2 linked regions of the Myxococcus xanthus genome follow. The protein of the gene in region 2 binds, or shares a complex with, the protein of the main gene of each other region. Links are inferred from orthologs where the notes say so. Each region holds a gene or a part of one and is shown on either strand. Other genes may lie near its edges.

Region 1 (3,068 bases), 1.4 Mb from region 2 along the record:
ATTACTTCTTCTCCTCGACGCCCAGGGAGATCTGCTTGGCCTTGGACTTGCGGGCCACGTCCAGCACCTTGCGCACGTCACCGACGCTGAGCGCGTTGTCGCCCTTGAGCAGGATCTTCTTGCCTGGATCCTTCAACATCTCCTCGGTGAGCTTCTCCTGGAGCCCCTTCTCATCCACCTGGTCATTCTCCACGAACACCTTCTTGTCCGGGGTGATGGAGAGGATGAGCGGGTCGGCTTCCTTCCCTTTTCCTTCCTTCTCGATCTCGGTGGCCTTCGGGAGCTCCACGGACTTGCCACGCTGGAGCATCGGGGTGACGACCATGAAGATGATGAGGAGCACGAGCACCACGTCGACCAGCGGCGTGACGTTGATGTCGCTCTTGACGCCCCCCTTGGGGCCTGCTGACATTCCCATGTCTTTACCTGTTTCCTGGTAAGGAGGTGCCCGCCTTCACGGTGGGCCTCCAGCTCCCCGAAGAAGAGCTGGAGACAGAGTCACCGTGAAGGGCATCGGGTCGTCCCCGGCTCGCCCGGGACGTCTCAGGCGGCGTTCGAGGAGTGCGCGCCACCACCCAGGTGGCGGGCAACCACGTCCAGGAACTCGTTGGACGACTCGGAGATGTCCACCGAGCGCGCGTCCACCCAGCCCTGCAGGAAGTTGTACGCCATCACCGCGGGGATGGCCACGAGCAGACCGAAGGCCGTGGTGATGAGCGCCTCGGCGATACCGGCGGAGATGGTGCCGAGACCGCCGGAGCCCGCCTGCGCCATCAGCTGGAAGGCGTTGACGATACCCATCGTGGTGCCGAGCAGACCGACGAACGGCGCCGTGGAGCCGACCGTGGCCAGCAGGCCCAGACCGCGCTTCATGCTCTGGACCTCACGCTGCGCCTGACGCTCCAGCGCGCGCGCCACCGACTCCACCGCCACGTCCTTGTTGTTCGGGCTGATCCGGTACGCCGTCAGTCCGGAGTTGATCACCCGGCCCAGGTGGCCCACGTCCTTGCCCAGGTTGGTGTTGGCGGCCGTGTTCAGGTCGCCTTTGGCCAGGATGGCACCCATCTTCGCGGCGAAGTTGCGGCTGTCGGACCGCGTCTTGCGGAAGACGATCATGCGCTCCGCCATCACGACCAGCGAGGCGATGGACATGATGCCCAAGGTGAAGATGATCATTCGGGCGAAGAGGCCCGTGTGCGCCCAGATTTCTGCGAGAGTGAATTGCATGGTTGGGTTGAGCGCTCCTCCTCACGAGCGCGGGGTAGTCGGCAATACGCCTCTAAACGACGCGCCCTGACTCAGCGCGGCAGCTTGAAGTTCAGGGTGAAGGTGTAGTCCACCTGCACAGGACGGCCCTGGAACGTGACCGGCTTGTAGCGCGACGATGCCAGCGCGTCCAGGACGGCCCGGTCCATGTGGGGCAGGGGCTTGATGATCCGGCAGTTCTCCACTCGACCTTCCACGGTGACGATGCACTTCACGATCATCGTTCCCTGGACGCGAGCCTCGAGCGCCTCACGAGAGTACTCGGGCTGAGGACCGGAAAGCTTCTCTGGACGCGTCATGCCCGCGCCGAACGGAAGCACGTCGGTTCCCGTCCCGCCCAACTGGCCGCCGACCACGCCGCCAATCACACCACCGACCACGCCACCGACGACGCCGCCGACCACGCCACCCTCCACGCCGCCCTCGACGACTTCTTCGCTCGCCTCTTCTTCAGCGGGAGGCTCGTCGGAGGGCTCCACTTCCTTCGGGACCTCCTTCGGAATCTCCTTCGGCTGGACGATGGCGTCCGGCTTCTTGGGCTTCTTCGGCTCCGTCTTCGGCTTGCTCGAAGAGGCAGGAGGAGGCGGAGGCGGAGGGGGCGGCGGAGGCGGTGCCATGGTCGCCTTCAGCGTGACCTCAATCTCCTTCTCCTCTTCGACGGGCGGCCGCGTCGACAGCCAGACGGCGAGGCCGAACAGCGCCACATGGAGGATAACCGAGACAGTAGCCCCGACGCCGAATCGCGACTTGGGCCCCTGACCACGGTCAAGGACTGAATCGAACATGCACTAGACTCCTCTTCACCAATGGACACCCATCGGCGACGCTCCGCCCGGATGAAAGGGCGCGCTACCATACAGAAACGCGTTCCGGGTTCAAGCAAGCATGGTCGACGGTTGTGGCGTGATCGGGCAATTGCCCCACTGGTTACCAAAAAGCAACGGTCTATTGACAACTGCTCGACCTCGGATATTTTCCCGGGTCATTTTCACTTGCAGCCCACCTTGGAGGGGTCTGGTATGCACTTGAACCGAGTGCTCCGGGAAACCGGAGTTGTTGTCGCCGCAGGTCTGCTGTACGGATCCGCGGCTTTCGCACAGTCGAGCACGATCATCGGTACGGTGATCGACGCTCAGAGTCGGCAGCCTGCCGCTGACGTCGTTGTGACCGCCACCTCGCCCAACCTTCAGGGTGAGCAGACGGTCGTCACCGACGCGCAGGGTAACTACCGCATCCCCCAGTTGCCCCCCGGCGACTATACCCTGCGGTTCGAGAAGGAGCAGTTCAAGCCGTACGCTCGTTCGGCCATCCAGCTGCGCCTCAACCGCACCATCCGTGTCAACGTGGAGCTGCTCCCCGAGGCGCTCGGTGAGGTGGTGGAGATCGTCGGCGCGCCCCCGACCATCGACGTGGGTTCCACGACGATGGGCGTGAACGTCGATCAGGAGTTCATCAAGCGCATCGCCGTTGCGCGTCCGGGTGGTAAGGGCGGCGCAACCCGCTCCTTCGAGTCCCTGGCCGAGCTCGCGCCTGGCGCCCAGAACGACAACTACGGCGTGTCCATCAACGGCTCGACCTCGCCTGAGAACGGCTACGTGGTGGACGGCCTGTCCACGAACGACCCGGCCTTCGGCGTGAACGCCAGCCCGTTGAGCATCGAGTTCGTGCAGGACGTGAACATCATCACCGGCGGTTACATGCCGGAGTTCGGCCGGTCCACCGGCGGCGTCATCAACGCGGTCACCCGGTCGGGCTCCAACGAGTTCCACGGCTCCGTGTTCGCGAACTGGACGCCGGGCACC
Region 2 (3,080 bases):
GCGGTGGAGAGCCGCCACCGGCCCAACCTGGTGCTGGTGGCGCTCATCGCCCTCACGGGTGTCCTCGTCTCCGACTCGGGACTGGGCGCGGAATGGAGCCGCCACGTCCTCCTGTGGCGCCCCTTCGCGCTCGTCTACACGGCGCTGCTGATCGCCCTGCTGTCGCAGATGCGCCGCATGGGCGCACCGCGAGCGGTGGTGGACGCCGACGCCGTGTCACGCCTGCCACGTTGCTTTGGTGGCGGGCTCGCGCCGTGACGCTTCCGACAAGTTGATGGAAGCAAAGTGTCACGGGCCCCGGACAGGCCCGACACATGGCGTCGCTATATGCGCGTCCAGTCATGTTCGAGACCTTCGACAGCGGCCCGGACGTCCAATCGGCGCGGCGGTTCGCGCTCTCCACTACGGCGTCCGTCGCCGTGTTCGCGCTGATGGGCATCGCCGCCATCACCGCGGCCGGCAAGGTGACGGAAGTCATCAAAGAGAAGAAGGGCACGGACGTGGTGTTCCGTCCGCCGCCCCCTCCTCCGCCACCACCCGTGGTTGAGGCGAAGCCGCCGCCTCCGCCCCCGCCTCCTCCCAAGCCGAAGCTGGCGCCCAGGCCCGCTCCGCCCGCAGCCGCGAAGGCGCCCCCGCCGGCCGCGCCCACCGTGGCGCCCGCGCCCATCGTCGTCCCCAAGGAAGTACCGCTGGAGAAGCCGCCCGAGGCCGCGACGGAGACGGTGGCCGCCGCGCCCATCGCCGTGGGTGGCACCGGCGCGCTCGTTCCCGGTGGCGTGGTGGGCGGCGTCCCTGGCGGTGACACGCTCGCCGGCGGTGGCGGCCGCGTCGCGCCCATCAACCTTCCGGAGTCCGGCACGCCGCCGGAGCCCCTCTCCTCCAACCTCACGCCGGAATACCCCTCCGAGGCCCGCTCCAAGGGCCTGGAAGGCATGGTCATCCTCAAGGGCGTGGTGGGCGTGGATGGCCGCGTCAGCCAGCTGAAGGTGATGCGCGGCGACGAGCCCTTCGCCAGCGCGGCCATGGCCGCCGCGAAGACGTGGCGCTTCAAGCCCGCAGTCGTCGGCGGTCAGCCCACGGCGGTGTTCCGCATCTTCAAGGTTCCGTTCCGTCTCAAGTCGTAAGCCGAAAAGGCCTCACCCGCACCTGCCCCCCAGGAGCAACCCGTCATGAATTTCAATCTCAGGGACATCTACAACCACATGGGTGTGTTCGCGCTGGGCATCGCGTGGACCCTCATCCTCTTCGCCGTCGCGTCCCTCGCGGTGTTCTTCGAACGCCTCTTCGTCTTCTTCCGCTCGCGCTCCATCTCCAAGCGCTTCGCGTCCCGCGCCGGTCCGCTCCTCACCCAGCACCAGCACGAAGCGCTGGTGAAGGAGGCGGAGGCCACCAAGGGCAGCCACCTGGCCATGCTGCTGGGCGGAGGCATGAAGCACTTCCTGGCCAGGTCCCGCGTGCCCGCCGGCAAGCTGGGCCCGGTGGAGCTCACGCGCCGTGAGCTGGTGCGCATCAACGAGCGCGTCAGCGCGGACGTGCGCCGCGGCATGTCCGTGCTCGCCACCGTCGGCTCGGTGGCGCCCTTCGTCGGTCTGCTTGGCACGGTGGTGGGCATCATCGAGGCCTTCGCCGGCATCGCCAAGGAAGGCTCCGGCGGCCTGGGCGCGGTGTCCGCCGGTATCGCCGAGGCGCTCGTCGTCACGGCCCTGGGTCTGCTCGTCGCCATCCCCGCGGTGCTGATGTTCAACTTCCTCTCCACTCGCGCCGACTCGCTCCAGCTCTCCCTGGACGCCGCGCGGAGCGAGTTCATGGACTACCTGGAGGACCTGGGGCCGCAGAAGCCCGCCGCCGTCAACGGCGCGGCGGTGGCCACGGGCCCGGAGCTGGCTGCTCGCAAGGAGTCCCGCGATGTCCACCCCGCGTAGGAGCCTGACGCCGGAGATGAACGTGACGCCCCTGGTGGACGTGGTGCTCGTCCTCCTCATCATCTTCATGGTCGTCACGCCCCAGATTGAGTCCGGCGCCGCGGTGGAGCTGCCCACCGCGACGAACCCGGACAAGGAGAACAAGGAGCTGACGCCCACCACGGTGAGCCTGTCCGCGACCGGGGCCTTCTTCCTGGACCGCAAGGAGCTCAAGCGCGACGCGCTCATGGCCGAGCTGAAGGCCGTGCGCGCGAAGGACCCGGACTCGCCCGTGGTGCTCAAGGCCGACCGGGGCGTGCGCTACTCCGAGGTGCGCGGCCTCTTCAAGGCGATGCAGGAGCTGGGCTTCCCCGGCATCAACCTGCAGGTCGTCGACAAACAGAAGAAATAGGAGCGCACGCCATGGCATTCGACCTCGGAGGCGGAAAGGGCGGCATCCGCCCGGCGATGAACGTGACGCCCCTGGTGGACGTGGTGCTCGTCCTCCTCATCATCTTCATGGTCGTCACCCCGCTGATGACGAAGCAGATGTGGATGACGGTGCCCGCCAAGGGCGATGACCAGGAGGCCCCTCCGCCTCCTCCCGATGCACGGCCACCGGTGGTCCTCACGGTGGACAAGTCCGGCGTGCTGCGAATCAACCGGGAAGAAGTGCCCCGCGACCAGGTCGTGGCCCGGCTCCAGCGCATGCTCAACGCGCGCCCGGACAAGATTGTGTTCTTCGACGCCAGTGATGATGTGCCGTACGGCGCCGCAATGGACGTGCTGGACCTCGCGCGAGGCGGGGACATCACTGTCGGCGTGCTGCCGGACAAGCTCGCGGATTGATGCAGTGCCGCGGCGGACCGTGACACCAAGTTTGCGGTCCGCCGCCTGAATCGTCACAGCCCCTTCATCCAGATGCCATGCGTGTCGCGTTCTCTACGCGCACCTCGGCAAGGAGTGTCGTGTTGTCTCGCACTGCCCCCTTGCGCGCCATTTTGGCTGCGCTTGTCATGACAGCTACGCCCGTGTTCGCACAGGCGCCCGGCGTTCCGGGCTCGGCTCCCGCTCCCGCGGTCGACCCCGTCACGCAACCTCTTCCCCCATCCGAGGAAACCCAAGCGTCGCAGCCGAAGGACACCACGACGCAGCCGTCTGGGATTGCCGCGCAGCCCA

What was found.
Region 1: the proteins of BHS09_RS01355 (region 2) and BHS09_RS07290 are in contact, whole or in part, in a cryo-EM structure (PDB 9DDO), measured with the Escherichia coli proteins. The link is inferred for Myxococcus xanthus from one-to-one orthologs.

What each region holds. Positions count from the first base shown.
Region 1 is NZ_CP017174.1:1,714,476-1,717,543, forward strand. The notes cover bases 176-2,931. They hold BHS09_RS07290 (energy transducer TonB), read right to left. Parts: upstream 2,052-2,931; coding sequence 1,299-2,051; downstream 176-1,298. Other genes in these bases: BHS09_RS07280 (ExbD/TolR family protein), read right to left, coding at 176-418; BHS09_RS07285 (MotA/TolQ/ExbB proton channel family protein), read right to left, coding at 544-1,227; BHS09_RS07295 (TonB-dependent receptor domain-containing protein), read left to right, coding at 2,286-2,931. Also shown: BHS09_RS07275 (ExbD/TolR family protein), read right to left, coding at 1-2; more of BHS09_RS07280, read right to left, coding at 2-175; more of BHS09_RS07295, read left to right, coding at 2,932-3,068. UniProt on the Escherichia coli protein: Interacts with outer membrane receptor proteins that carry out high-affinity binding and energy dependent uptake into the periplasmic space of specific substrates such as cobalamin, and various iron compounds (such as iron dicitrate, enterochelin, aerobactin, etc.).
Region 2 is NZ_CP017174.1:324,175-327,254, reverse strand. Bases 278-3,045 are described here. They hold BHS09_RS01355 (MotA/TolQ/ExbB proton channel family protein), read left to right. Parts: upstream 278-1,169; coding sequence 1,170-1,922; downstream 1,923-3,045. Other genes in these bases: BHS09_RS01340 (TonB-dependent receptor), read left to right, coding at 2,828-3,045; BHS09_RS01345 (ExbD/TolR family protein), read left to right, coding at 2,325-2,750; BHS09_RS01350 (ExbD/TolR family protein), read left to right, coding at 1,906-2,313; BHS09_RS01360 (energy transducer TonB), read left to right, coding at 342-1,124. Outside these bases: BHS09_RS01365 (glycosyltransferase family 87 protein), read left to right, coding at 1-258; more of BHS09_RS01340, read left to right, coding at 3,046-3,080. UniProt on the Escherichia coli protein: Involved in the TonB-dependent energy-dependent transport of various receptor-bound substrates. Protects ExbD from proteolytic degradation and functionally stabilizes TonB.